2 regions of the Plantactinospora sp. BC1 genome follow, and region 1 is predicted to be linked to the other one. Evidence: predicted binding sites of a transcription regulator. Region 1 holds the regulator's gene; the other holds the start of a gene.
What was found. Region 1 encodes HrcA, which represses chaperone genes, less so after heat shock. Its sites were predicted from a motif close to GGTTNGCACNCTCNNNNNGAGNGTGCNAACC; they were not measured.
Positions count from the first base shown of each region.

Region 2: groL (chaperonin GroEL) is a predicted target of HrcA. The motif match lies at 1,783-1,813, and genes of this name have one in related genera.

Region 1 covers NZ_CP028158.1:7,208,320-7,215,539, reverse strand. The annotation lists gene C6361_RS31680 (hypothetical protein) at 1-173, opposite strand, end outside; gene C6361_RS31675 (enoyl-CoA hydratase-related protein) at 262-1,047, opposite strand; gene hemW (radical SAM family heme chaperone HemW) at 1,065-2,288, shown strand; gene C6361_RS31665 (DUF4870 domain-containing protein) at 2,367-3,125, opposite strand; gene hrcA (heat-inducible transcriptional repressor HrcA) at 3,406-4,428, shown strand; gene dnaJ (molecular chaperone DnaJ) at 4,495-5,631, shown strand; gene C6361_RS31650 (16S rRNA (uracil(1498)-N(3))-methyltransferase) at 5,730-6,473, shown strand; gene C6361_RS31645 (glycoside hydrolase family 3 C-terminal domain-containing protein) at 6,552-7,220, opposite strand, start outside.
Region 2 covers NZ_CP028158.1:2,610,687-2,617,906, reverse strand. The annotation lists gene groL (chaperonin GroEL) at 1-1,532, opposite strand, end outside; gene C6361_RS11065 (cold-shock protein) at 2,578-2,781, opposite strand; gene C6361_RS11060 (GNAT family N-acetyltransferase) at 3,289-3,735, shown strand; gene paaN (phenylacetic acid degradation protein PaaN) at 3,808-5,481, opposite strand; gene C6361_RS11050 (GNAT family N-acetyltransferase) at 5,545-6,561, opposite strand; gene thrC (threonine synthase) at 6,974-7,220, opposite strand, start outside.

The sequences.
Region 1 (7,220 bases):
ATCTGCTCGGCGTTCAACGTGACCCGGCCGTCCGCCTCGACCACGCAGCCGGGGGCGGCGCTGGGTAGCGGCAGCTTGTGCCCGAACTCCCGGGCACCCAGGTAGACGCCGAATCCGGCAACCGCCGCGAGCGCCACGCCCGCTGCCACCACGGCCCGAGTCCGCACCGCCACCCCCTGCCCGATAGTCGGACACAGCCTACTTCGACCGCCCAAAATCCGGACCGGGTCACGGTCGGGTCAGCGGCCGGCCGGGCCCGAGTCAGCTACCGGGTACCCACCGGGCGGGCCGTTTCTCCCCGAACGCCGCAACACCCTCGCGCCCCTCCTCGGAGTGGAAGTACCGCACCGAGAGGTCGCGCAGCCGCGCCAGCTCGGCCCGGAAGCTCTCCGTCGAGCCGCGCCGGAGCAGCTCCTTCGCCCCGGCCAGCGCGCCGGGGGCACCCCGGACCAGCGCCAGGCAGTACGAGGCGACCGTCTCGTCCAGCGCCTCGGCCGAGGTGACCGTGGTGACCAACCCGATCTCGGCCGCCCGACGGCCGTCGAAGGTGTCCCCGGTCAGATACAGCTCGGCGGCGGCCCGTGGCTGCAACCGGGGCAGCACGGTCGCCGAGATCACCGCCGGGATCACCCCGAGCCGTACCTCGGTGAACGCGAAGGTGGCCTCCTGGGCGCAGATCGCCACGTCGGCCGCCGCGATCAGGCCGAGCCCACCGGCCCGGGCCGGCCCGCCGATCCGGGCCACCACCGGTTTCGGGCACTCCCAGATCGCCGCGAGCACGTCACCCAGCATCGCCACCGGCACCGTGCCCTCGCGGTACGCCGCCGCCGTCTCCTTCAGGTCCGCACCCGAGCTGAAGACCGGCCCGGTGTGCGAGAGCACCACCACCCGGACGTCGTCGTCGGCCGCCGCCGCGCCCAGCGCGTCGAGCAGTTGACCGAGCAGGGCGCTGGAGAGCGCGTTGCGGTTGCGCGGGCTGTCCAGGGTGAGAGTTGTCACTCCGTGCGTGGTAGACACCCGGACGAGCGGATCAGGGGCTGAGGTCATGCCGGCACACTAGTCCCATGCCTGGAGTGCTCCCAGCGGGCGAGCCCGTACCCGTCGACGGGGCGCTGCCCGCCGCCGCCCTGGCCACGGTGGGTGACCGCGGCTTCGGCGTCTACGTCCACGTGCCGTTCTGCGCCAGCCGCTGCGGCTACTGCGACTTCAACACGTACACCGCGACCGAACTCGGCGGTTCGGCGGGCCGGGACGGCTACGCCGACCAGGTACTCGCCGAACTGCGCCTGGCCGACCGGGTGCTGGCCGACCGGCCGCCGACCCGGGTCGACACGGTCTTCGTCGGCGGCGGTACCCCCACCCTGCTGCCCCCGGACGACCTGGCCCGGATCCTGGACGGCATCGACCGGACCTGGGGACTTGCCGCCGACGCCGAGGTCAGCACGGAGGCGAACCCGGAGTCGGTGACCCGGGAGTCGCTCAAGGCGCTCCGGGCGGCGGGCTACACCCGGATCTCCCTGGGCATGCAGTCGGCCGCCCAGCCGGTGCTGGCGATCCTCGACCGCCGGCACACCGCCGGCCGGGCCACCGAGGCCGCGCAGGAGGCCCGGGAGGTCGGCTTCGACCACGTCAACCTGGACCTGATCTACGGAACGCCGGGGGAGCGGGCCGAGGACTTCGCGGCGTCGCTTCGGGCGGTGCTGGCCGCCGGGGTCGACCACGTCAGCGCGTACGCCCTGATCGTCGAGGATGGCACCCGGCTGGCCGCCCGGATGCGGCGCGGCGAGCTGGCGTACCCGGACGACGACGTGGCGGCGGACCGCTACCTGGCCGCCGAGGCGGCGCTCTCGGCGGCGGGTTTCTCCTGGTACGAGGTCTCCAACTGGGCCCGTACGCCGGCCGCGGCCTGCCGGCACAACCTGCTCTACTGGACCGGCGGCGACTGGTGGGGCCTCGGCCCCGGCGCGCACAGCCACGTCGGCGGGGTCCGCTGGTGGAACGTCAAGCACCCGTCGAGTTACGCGGCCCGGCTGGCGGCGGGGCACTCCCCGGGGCAGGCCCGGGAGGTGCTCTCGGCCGAGGAGCGGCGGACGGAGGAGGTGCTGCTCGGGCTCCGGCTCGCCGCCGGGCTGCCGCTGTCGGTCCTCGACGACGCCGGTCGGGCGGCTGCGGCCGGAGCCTGCCGGACCGGTCTGCTGGACGGGGCGGCGTACGACGCGGGGCGGGCCGTGCTCACCCTGCGCGGCCGGCTGCTGGCCGACGCGGTGGTCCGGGACCTGCTGCCCTGATCCGACCCGTTTCGACCCCGGACGGCGCGACGGCCCGCGCCGGAGCCGGCGCGGGCCGTCGCGGAGACGGTTCGGACGTTACTTGATCATGCGGATGGTCATCGGGTACCGGTACAGCACGCCCTCGTTGGCCTTCATGCCGGCGATGACCGAGAAGATCAGCACGATCACCCAGGCGATCAACGGCAGGAAGAACAGCACGATGGTGCAGGTCCCGACGATCAGCGAGACGATCGAGATGATGCCCCAGGTGATCTGGAAGTTGAGCGCCTCGACCGCGTGCGCGCGTACGGTCGGCGACTCGTTGCCCTTGGCGAGCAGCGCGACCAGCGAGGCGATGAAGCCGACCACGATGCCGCCGAAGTGCGCGATCAGGGCCCAGGTCTTCTCGTCGCTGTTGGCGTAGCCGGACGGTGCCGGGGCGCCGTACGGGTTGCCCGGCGGCGGGTAGCCACCCGGCGGCGGGTAGCCGGCGCCCGGGTACCCACCCGGGGGCTGACCGCCGGGGGGCGGGTAGCCGCCACCGGGAGGTGGGTAACCGCCGGCCGGCGGGTAACCGCCGCCGGGCGGGGGATAACCGCCACCGGAGGTCGGATAGGTCCCGCCACCTGACGTCGGGTACGTCCCGCCACCGGAGGTCGGGTACGTCCCCGCGCCCGAGGTCGGGTACGTCCCGCCGCCCGAGGTCGGCGGGGGCGTGCCGGGCGCACCGTACTGCGGTGCGGCGGGCGGGGGGTACCCCTCGCCTGGTGTCGGGTATTGGCCCGGATTCATCGGGGTGGTCGGGTCCTGGGGCGGACCGCCGTATTCTCCGGGAGGGCGAGGCGGTTCAGTCATGGAGGTCACGGTAGGACTCCCGATCAACCAGCGCCAGCCGCCCCCCGAATCGAATCTGGACAATGGCCGACCGTACCTGCTAGGTCCACCGGGGTAGGGTGTGCTGGCAAGCCTGTTGTCCAGGTTCGGATATCCCCTCCAAACGATCATCGCGCCGGGTACGCCTTGGTCGTAGACTGGCACTCGCTACAGTCGAGTGCCAGGGCGGACCTGGCCCGACCGTCGTGGTCGCCCCGGTCGTTTCGCCCAGCCGGGGCCGGGACGTCGCAGGGAGGTGAGGATGGGTCTCGACGACCGCAAGCTCGACGTGCTGCGCGCGATCGTGGAGGACTACGTCGCCACCCAGGAGCCGGTCGGCAGCAAGGCCCTGGTCGAGCGGCACCAACTCGGGGTCTCCCCGGCCACCGTCCGCAACGACATGGCCGTGCTGGAGGAGGAGGGCTACATCCGGCAGCCGCACACCAGCGCCGGCCGGGTGCCCACCGACCGTGGTTACCGGCTCTTCGTGGACCGGCTCTCCCGGGTCAAGCCGCTCACCCCGGCCGAGCGCCGGGCGATCGAGCGTTTCATGGTCGGCGCGGTGGACCTCGACGACGTGGTGCACCGTACGGTCCGGCTGCTCGCCCAGCTCACCCGGCAGGTGGCCGTGGTGCAGTACCCGAGCCTGGCCCGCTCCGCCGTCCGGCACCTGGAACTGGTGCCGATCTCCACCACCCGGCTGATGCTGGTCATGATCGCCGACACCGGTCGGGTGGAGCAGCGGCTGGTCGAGCTGCCCATCCCGATCAGCGCCGACGACGTGACGGACCTGCGCCGGCTGGTCAACGAGCGGCTCGTCGGCAAGAAGCTGGCCGACACCCCGCCGCTGGTCCAGGCGCTGGTCGAGGAGGTGCCTCCGGGGCTCCGCCCGGCGATGACCACGCTCGCCACGGTGCTGCTGGAGACCCTGGTCGAGCGGCACGAGGAGCGGATCGTGATGGCCGGCACCGCCAACCTGACCCGGGGCGGACTGCTCGACTTCCAGGGTTCACTGCGACCGATTCTCGAGGCACTCGAGGAGGAGGTCGTTCTGCTCAAGCTGATCGGCGAGGTGGAGCCGAACACCCTCCAGGTGCGCATCGGCGACGAGAACGAGATCGACAATCTGCGGGCCACCTCGGTGGTCAGCACCGGATACGGTCCGGGTACGACCATCGTCGGCGGACTCGGCGTGTTGGGGCCCACTCGGATGGACTACCCGGGCACCATCGCCACGGTGCGGGCCGTGGCACGCTACGTCGGCGACGTGCTGGCGCAGAACTGACCACCAAGCTCACCCCTGACGACCGGCGGACGGTAACGCGAGACAGACATGAGGACACGGAACGCAGTGGCCAAGGACTACTACGGGATTCTCGGCGTCAGCCGGGACGCCTCCGACGACGACATCAAGCGCGCCTACCGCAAGTTGGCGCGGCAGTACCACCCGGACGTTAATCCGGATCCGGAGGCACACGAGAAGTTCAAGGACATCAACGCCGCGTACGAAGTCCTCTCGGACGACCAGAAGCGGCAGATCGTCGACCTCGGTGGCGACCCGCTGGCTCCCGGTGGCGGCCCCGGTGCCGGCCCGGGCGGTGCCGGTGGGCCGTTCGTCGGCTTCCAGGACATCATGGACGCCTTCTTCGGTGCGGCGGGTGGTTCCCGGGGGCCGCGCCCCCGTACCCGGCCGGGTGCCGACGCCATCCTGCGGCTCGAGCTCGACCTGCACGAGACGGCCTTCGGGGTCGAGGCGCCGATCGCGGTGGACACCGCCGTGCTCTGCACCACCTGCACGGGGGCCGGCACGGCGCCCGGCACCCACCTGGCGACCTGCGAGGCGTGCGGCGGGCGGGGCGAGGTGCAGTCGGTCCAGCGCACCTTCCTCGGCCAGGTAGTCTCGTCCCGGCCGTGCACCGTCTGCCAGGGGTACGGCACGGTCATCCCGCACCCCTGCCCGACCTGCGCCGGGGACGGCCGGGTGCGTACCCGTCGCTCGCTGACCGTCAAGATCCCGGCCGGCGTCGAGGACGGCATGCGGATCCGGCTGGCCCAGCAGGGCGAGGTCGGCCCCGGCGGCGGTACGGCCGGCGACCTCTACGTCGAGATCCACGAGCGGCCGCACGACGTCTACTCCCGCAAGGGCGACGACCTGCACTGCCGGGTCACCGTGCCGATGACCGCCGCCGCACTCGGTACCCGGCTGACCATCAAGACGCTGGACAGCGAGGAGCCGGTCGACGTCAAGCCGGGCACCCAGCCGGGCTCGACGCTGCGGCTGCGCGCCCGGGGAGTGCCACACCTGCGCGGTACCGGCCGGGGCGACCTCTACGTGCACCTCGACGTGCGTACCCCGACCAAGCTCGACGCCGAGCAGGAGCGGATGCTGCGCGAGTTCGCCAAGACCCGGGGCGAGGAGGTCGCCGAGCTGACCAAGCAGGGCGGCTTCTTCTCCCGGATGCGCGACGCCTTCAACGGCCACGCCTGACGGCCACGCCTGACGGCCACGCCTGACGGTCACGCCTGATTGGCGCGTCGTCCGGCCGGCGAGCCGTGCCGGCCGGACGACCCGCTAACCTGCTCGCCGTGAGCGCGCCGCTGTTCCTGGTCGAGTCGTTGCCGCCGGACGACTCCGTCACGCTGGACGGTCCGGAGGGGCATCACGCGGCGACCGTGCAGCGGCTGCGTACCGGCGAGGAGCTGCTGCTCGCCGACGGACGCGGCGGCACCCTGACCGCCGTGGTCACCGCCGTCGGACGGGGCACCCTGACCGCCGCGGTCACCTCCCGGCGGTACGTCGACCCGCCCGACCCGAGGCTGGTGGTGGTGCAGGGCATCGCCAAGGGCGACCGGGCCGAGCTGGCCGTGCAGGCGATGACCGAGGTCGGGGTGGACGAGATCGTGCCCTGGGCGGCGGAGCGTTCGGTGGCGCAGTGGCGCGGCGACCGGGGCGCCCGGGCCCGGGACCGCTGGGCGGCGACCGCCCGTGAGGCGGCCAAGCAGGCCCGCCGCGCCTGGCTGCCGACGGTCGCCGGCTCGGCGCAGGCGCCGGACGAGTCGACCCGGGCGGTGGCCCGGCGGGTCGCCGAGGCGGCGGCCGGTTTCGTGCTGCACGAGGAGGCGCGGGCGCGGCTCGGCACCGCCGACCTGCCGCCCTCCGGCGACATCGTGCTGGTGGTCGGTCCCGAGGGAGGCGTGTCGCCGGCCGAGCTGGCGACGCTCACCTCGGCGGGTGCCGTACCGGTCCGGCTCGGCCCGGAGGTGCTGCGTACCTCGACCGCCGGCGTAGCCGCCCTCGCCGTACTGTCGACCCGGCTCGGCCGGTGGTGACCCGCAGTTCAAGATTCTTGTAGATCTGTGGTCAGCTCCGAACCACAGATCTACAAGAATCTTGCGGGAAGGGGTGGGTCAGCGGTCGAGGGTGGTGGACTGGCGAACGTCGGCGATGCTGTGCGCCGCCTCGACCCGGTAACGGCCGGGGCGGGTCTGCCAACCGTCCCGCTCCCAGACCTGGAAGGTCCGGGCCGGCAGGGGCACCCGGACCGTCGCCGCCGCTCCGGGAGCCGCCTCGGCAGCGGCGAAGCCGGCCAGCCAGCGGACCGGGCGGTCCGGCTCGGCGGCCTCCGGGCCGACGTACACCTGCACCACCTCGCGGCCGGGACGGCGACCGGCGTTGCGGACGGTGACCACCGCGACCGGCCCCTCCGCCCCCTCCTCGACGGTCAGCGACTCGTACGCCCAGTCGGTGTAGCCGAGGCCGTGCCCGAACGGGAAGAGCGGTGCGGCCCGCCAGCCCCGGTAGCCGACGAAGATCCCGTCGGTGTAGTCGAGCACCCCGTCGACCGGGGTGGTGGAAAGCGCCGGGCAGTCCTCCGGGCGGCGTGGCCAGGTGGTGGGGAGCCGTCCGCCCGGTTCCGCCCGGCCGAGCAGCACGTCGGCGAGCGCCGCCCCGGCCTCCTGCCCGGGAAACCAGGTGAGCAGGATCGCCGCCACCTCGTCGGCCCAGGGCATCAGCACCGGGGAGCCGGCGTTGACCACCACCACCGTCCGGGGATTGGCCGCCGCGACCCGCCGGAC
Region 2 (7,220 bases), 3.7 Mb from region 1:
AGGGCCGCGATCGACGACGCGTTCTGCAGCGCCGAACGGGTCACCTTGGCCGGGTCGATGATGCCGGCCTGGAGCAGGTCGACGTACTCACCGTTGGCCGCGTTGAGGCCGTGCCCGGCGTCCAGGTTGCGGACCTTCTCGACCACGACGCCGCCCTCGAGGCCGGCGTTGACGGCGATCTGCCGCAGCGGGGCGTCCAGCGCGATCTTGACGATCTGCGCGCCGGTCGCCTCGTCGCCGGCCAGGTCCAGCTTGTCGAAGGCGGTCTTGCCGGCCTGGACCAGCGCGACACCACCACCGGGGACGATGCCCTCCTCGACGGCGGCCTTCGCGTTGCGCACCGCGTCCTCGATGCGGTGCTTGCGCTCCTTCAGCTCGACCTCGGTGGCCGCGCCGACCTTGATCACCGCAACACCGCCGGCCAGCTTGGCCAGGCGCTCCTGCAGCTTCTCGCGGTCGTAGTCGGAGTCGCTCTTCTCGATCTCGGCGCGGATCTGGTTGACCCGACCGTTGATCTGGTCGGCGTCGCCGGCACCGTCGACGATGGTGGTCTCGTCCTTGGTCACCACGACCTTGCGGGCCCGGCCCAGCATGTCGAGGCCGACGGCGTCCAGCTTGAGGCCGACCTCCTCGCTGATCGGCTGCCCGCCGGTCAGGATGGCGATGTCGCCCAGCATGGCCTTGCGGCGGTCACCGAAGCCCGGCGCCTTGACGGCGACGGACTTGAAGGTGCCCCGGACCTTGTTGACCACCAGGGTCGCCAGGGCCTCGCCCTCGACGTCCTCGGCGATGATGGCCAGCGGCTTACCCGACTGCATGACCTTCTCGAGGATCGGCAGCAGGTCCTTGACCGTCGAGATCTTGCTGTTGACGATCAGGATGTACGGGTCGTCGAGCACGGCCTCCATCCGGTCGGGGTCGGTCATGAAGTACCCCGAGATGTAGCCCTTGTCGAAGCGCATGCCCTCGGTCAGCTCAAGCTCGAGCCCGAAGGTGTTGCTCTCCTCGACGGTGATGACGCCTTCCTTGCCGACCTTGTCCATCGCCTCGGCGATGATCTCGCCGACGCTGGTGTCACCGGCGGAGATGGAGGCGGTGGAGGCGATCTGCTCCTTGGTCTCGACGTCCTTGGCGAGCTTGCTCAGCTCCTCCGAGACGTTCGCGACGGCGGCCTCGATGCCCCGCTTCAGGGCCATCGGGTTGGCACCGGCCGCGACGTTGCGCAGGCCCTCACGGACCAGCGCCTGGGCGAGGACGGTCGCCGTCGTCGTGCCGTCACCGGCGACGTCGTCGGTCTTCTTGGCGACCTCCTTGACCAGCTCCGCACCGATCTTCTCGTACGGGTCCTCGAGCTCGATCTCCTTGGCGATGCTCACACCATCGTTGGTGATGGTGGGGGCGCCCCACTTCTTCTCGAGCACGACGTTGCGGCCCTTCGGGCCCAGCGTCACCTTTACGGCGTCGGCGAGGGTGTTCATGCCCCGCTCAAGGCCGCGGCGCGCCTCCTCGTCGAACGCGATCATCTTGGCCATACGGCGTTGTCCTCCTGGACACTCACGGCCGCCGGAGCCTTGCCGACCCCGACCTGCCGCCTGATTACGCACCTTCGGACGTCACTACGGCACTGGCGGACGGGGCTCGCCGGCACCCGCAGGGGTGCCCGCCGTGCTCCGTCGCGCTGTGCGACAGTGACGTCCGCCGGCCGGGCCGGACAGCCCGCGACGACCGGCCATGTGCCGCGCACCCGCTCCCGGGCCCGCGACCGTGGCCCTACCGCCCCGACCTTGGCACTCGCGGTGTGCGAGTGCCAAACACTTGTTTAGCACTCTCCCCTGCCGAGTGCAAGCGAGTGTGCGGGTCGGACCGAGCCGTGGTACCGGTCCGGCCGCGGCCGGAGTACGGCGGGCGGCCGGTACCCGAACCGGAGCGGAACGGCAGCCGAACCAGCGATGTCGGGCTCGGCCCGTGCTCGACGGGCGGGACGTCGACCGGTTCCGGCATCAGGTGGCCGCCACCGGGAGCAGCCCACGAATCCGGGCGGTCCCGCCCCGCCGGTCGGCACGGGCCGATCAGCCGCTACACCTTCCCCGGCAACAGACCCGCGCCAGCCCGCCGTCCACCGGCACCGAATTGCGCGTTCTCGCAATCGGGAAAAGTCTCGCAGGGCGCGGTCGAGTCGCCCCGATCGGGACACCGTCGCGTTCCGGACCGCGGACCCGGGACCGGTTCCCGACCGCACACCGCCGGGGTGACGATTCGTCTCGGCAACCCCGGAAGATCCTCCGGGAGAAAGCGACGAGGGCGCGACCGGGCGCCACACATGGGCACCCGGAGCCGGGTGACCGGCCCGGCTACTCGACCGTCGGCACCCCGATCCGATCGGCACCCGAAAAGGCCGAACACGCACGGGTACTCGACACGGGGACCCGCCGGGCCGCAGACCGCGATCACCGATAGCGGCGTCGAACGGTGGGGGTCCGGAACGGGCCGGAAACGGTCCCGGCCACGGCGGGGCGGCGACCGGGTGGTGCGGAACGGGGACGAACCCGAGGAGCGGCGGGCCGACGGCCCGGCAGCTCAGGCGATGACCCGGACCTTTTCCGCCTGCGGGCCCTTCTGACCCTGGGCGATCTCGAACTCGACGCGCTGACCGTCGTCAAGCGCCTTGTAGCCGTCCATCTCGATCGCGGAGAAGTGGACGAAGACGTCCTGCCCACCATCGACCGCGATGAAGCCGTAGCCCTTTTCGCTGTTGAACCACTTCACGGTGCCCTGCGCCACGGTGCACTTCCTTACTTCGGTCGCGTCGGAGCTGCCCGAGCTCCGGCGACGCCGTATGCCTGCCGGGGCCGCCGAGTCGCTTTCCCCGAATGGATCATGCAATTGAACGGGATCCAACGAATCGAGCGGCCGAACCCGCACCGTACACCAAGGTCGGGTGGCAGCGCACTAGGCCAAAACGGTCACCGGGCGGGCAACCGGACGGTCGTTTTCCCGTCTCTCAGCCATTGGCGACCATCGCTGCCCAGGTCAACCCGCCCGCACCGAACCCGGCGGCGGCCCCGTCACCCGCCGAAACTGCTCCCCGTACGGCGTGCGACGATGGCCGGCGTGCCGGCTTCCATCCCGCAGACCACCACCGGGCCGCGCTCCGAGCACCCCACCGACCGCCCCGGGGCGACCGCGCCGGACCGGGCCGCCCGGACGACCGATTACGGTCTCCGGCCAGCCGTCGACGTCCCACCGGTCCGCCGGGTACGCCCCGGTGACGCCGCCCGGGTCCGGGCGATCCGCCTGGAGATGCTCGCGGACTCGCCACTGGCCTTCCTGGAGACGCTCGCCGACGCGGCGGCCCGGCCGCACTTCGAGTACGCGGCCCGGATCGCCGGGATGTCGACCGGGCACCGGACGGCGGCCTTCGTCGCCGAGGTCGACGGTCGGGTCGTCGGGCACGCCGGTGGGCAGGCCGCCCCCGGTCAGCCGGGCCTCACCGTGGTCTTCGCCGTCTACCTCACCCCGGCCTGGCGGGGCAGCGGCCTGCTGGCCGCCCTGGTCGAGGCGGTGGCCGACTGGTCGAGGGCGGCCGGCCGGCCGGAGCTGCTGCTGGAGGTGGTGGTCGGCAACGACCGGGCGGTACGCGCGTACCAGCGGCTGGGCTTCGTCGACACGGGGGTACGGGTGGCGCACCCGACCATCCCGACGCTGCGCGAACTACAGATGCGCCGGACCGCCTGACGGCGCGAGCCACCAAACCGCCTGACGGCGGAGGGGGCCCACCGGGACGGCGGGAACCCCTCCGCGCACCGGTCAGCTGTGCCGGCGGGCCTGCACCACCCGGAACCGGTTGGCGACGTAGGCGCCGTCGGTCAACGCGGCGTTCGCCGCCGGGTTGGCGCCGCTGCCGTGGAAGTCCGAGAACGCCGCCGACTGGTTGACGAAGACGCCACCGGTGAGGTTGCAGGAGAGGTGCACGCCGGTCTCGATCGCCGCGGTCTCGGCCGCGTCCAGCACGGCGGAGTCGGTGGAGTAGACCGAGGCGGTCAGCGCGCCCCGCTCGCCGACGGTCTGCCGCAGGATCGCCAGGCTGTGCGGGGTGGAGTCGGTGGCGATCACGAACGAGATCGGCCCGAACCACTCCCGCCCGTACGTGCCGGCGTCGTCGGCGCCGAGCTTCGCGATCAGCGGCGTACGCACCACCGCACCCGGATAGTTGGGGTGCTCGACCGGGCGGGACGGCAACACCGGCTCGCCGATCCCGGCGACCTCGTCGAGCCGGGCCAGTACCCCGTCGTTGACGATGGCCCCGGTCAGCTCGACGGCCCGGGCCGGGTCGCCGGTGAGCTTGCCGACCACCCCGGCGATGCCGGCGGCGACCTCGTCGACGCTCTTGTGCCCCTGGTCGGTCTCGATCCCGTCCCGGGGCACCAGGATGTTCTGCGGGGTGGTGCACATCTGTCCGCTGTAGAGGACCAGCGAGAAGCCGATGTTGCGGCACATCCCGGCGAAGTCGTCGGTCGAGTCGACCACGATCGCGTTGACGCCGGCCTTCTCGGTGTAGACGGCCGCCTGCCGGGCGTTCGCCTCCAGCCAGTCGCCGTACTCGGTGGAGCCGGTGAAGTCGACGATCCGCACCTCGGGGCGGAGCGCCAGGGTGGAGGCGAGCTTCTCGCCCGGTGCCTCGGGGGCGAGCAGGATCAGGTTCGGGTCGAAGCCCGCCTCGGCGAGCACCTCGCGGGCGTACCGGACGGTGATGGCGAGCGGCAGCACGGCCCGGGGGTGCGGCTTGACCACCACCGGGTTGCCGGTGACCAGCGAGGCGAAGAGTCCCGGGTAGGTGTTCCAGGTCGGGAAGGTGTTGCAGCCGATCGCCAGCGCCACCCCGCGCGGCACCACGTGGAAGTTCTTCGTCATCCGCAGCGGGTCGCCCTTGCCGGCCGGCTTCTCCCAGGCCGCCGTCGCCGGGTGCCGGGTCATCTCCCGGTACGCGTAGGCGAGCGCTTCGAGGGCCCGGTCCAGCGCGTGCGCGCCACCGGCCTGGAACGCCATCACGAACGCCTGCCCGGTGGTCGCGTGCACCGCGTTGGCCAGTTCGAAGACGTGGGCGTGCAGCCGGGCGAGGATCTCCAGGCAGACGCCGACCCGGGTCTGCGGCCCGGCGTCCCGCCAGGTCGGCAGCGCGGTCGCGGCGGCGGCGAGCAGCACCTCGGCGTCGGCGTGCGGGTAGCTCACCCCGAGGTCGATGCCGAACGGGCTCGCCTCGGTGGCCACCCAGTCGCCGGTGCCGGGCTGATCGAGCGGGAACTTGCCGCCCAGGTACGCCCGGAACGCCGCCTCGCCCTCGGCGGCGGCGGTCTCGCCGTAGACCCGGGGGCTGGGCGACTCGGGGTAGGCGGACCAGTAGGAGCGCTCGGTGATCGCGGTCAGCGCCCGTTCCAGGGTGTCGGCGTGCCGGGCGAAGAAGGGGTGCGGGGTCTCCGTCATCCCGCCATCATGCCGCACCGGCCCGGCCGGTCCCAGCCTGCGCACCCGGGCGGGCGCCGCTGGTCAGAGGGTTGCCTGCCAGGTGTTGAGCCCGGCCACCGCGCGGAAGCCCAGCGCCTCGTTGATCGAGATCATGTAGTCGTTCGACGCCGCGTTGTAGGTGTCGATGACCCGCAGCGCCGGCTCGTGCGCCCGGATGTGCCGCAGGTTGTCGACCTTGATCACGGTGCCGAGGCGGTGCCCCCGGTGCGCCGGCTCGACCAGGGTGATCTGCTGGAAGGCGTGCCAGTCGCAGCTGGTGTTCATGCCGATCCCGGTCCAGGCCACCAGCCGGCCGGTGGCGTCGTGCCGGGCGCCGCTGTTGTACCAGTACTGGCCGCGCTCCTGGTGCGCCTCCTCCATCTCGCGCAGCCGGCCCACGTCCGGCCGGGCCGCCTCCCAGGTCAGGTCGCCGAGCGGCGCGTCGCTGATCAGGCGGCTGTCGAGGTAGGCGACGTCCTCGGCGTACTCGTCGGGGGTGGCGCCCCGCCAGCGCACGATCGAGTAGCCCTCGGCCCGGGCCAGTCCCTCGGTCAGCAGCCGGTCGAGTTCGGCCTCGTCGAGCGTGCTCAGGTCGAGCCGGCGGCGTACGTCGGCCAGCGCCGGTTTGGCGCCCATCGCGGCGGCGAAGGCGTCGCCCGGCGTCGTCGGCGCGGCGTCGGGGCTCATGTTCGCCACCTCGCCGATGATCCGCTTGCGCCCCTCCTGGCGGACCAGCCGCACCGCGTGGTTGTAGAGCGCCCGGCCGACGCCCCGGCGGCGGTACTCCGGATGGACGGCGAGGGCCAGCTCGGCGTTCTCCAGGTTCTCCCGCTGCGGCAGCGAGACGCCCAGGTAGCCGACGGCCACCCCGTCGAGATAACCGAGCGCGTACCGGCCGTCGCTACCCGGCCACGGGCGCCGCAGCCCGGCGAAGAAGCGCTGCCGGGACAGCGTCGGCACGTCGGGCTGGTCGGCCGTGCGCGCGGCGGACTCGATCTCGTACGCCCGCTCGGTGGCGGCCACGTCGGCGACATCCAGTGGGGTGACCACGATATCCATGCTCTGGAGAGTGCCGCTTGCACGAACCGGGCGCGACCGAATATCGGGGGACCGTCACCCGGGTCGGTGGATTCGCGTTGAGCCCGACGGGCGGCGACGACGTCGGCCGGACCGGGCGGGAGAGTTTGGTCGGGAGGACGCCCGCACAACGCCTCCGGCGCTGGGTCGTAAGAGCTTTGAAAGTCTACGGCGGTGCGTCCTCCCGCACGGAGCATCTTGCGTCGTGCAGATGCAGGCGTCAAGCCCTCTTCCGCGTGTTTTCGTCACGGGCGGCAAAAGAGCAGCTACGCACCGCATCCGTACCGCCGGCTTCGGCGGGCCGCCGATGGGACCGAACGATTCCACCTGCAAGTTGCACGTGCATCTGCCCGAGCACGCTTCGGGCAGATGCCAAAAATTTCTTCCGGAAAATTCAGCCGAGCAGCCCGGCGTCGCGGACGGCCCGCAGCGACGGCTTGACCCGGTACGTCGGACCGACCTGTGCCGCCACCGCGTCCAGGGTCTTGAGGCCCTCGCCGGTGTTGAAGACCACCGTCTCGGCGTCCGGATCCAGCCGGCCGCTCGCCACCAGCTTGCCGAGTACGGCCACGGTGACCCCGCCGGCCGTCTCGGCGAAGACGCCGGTGGTCCGGGCCAACTGCCGGATGGCGGCGCGGATC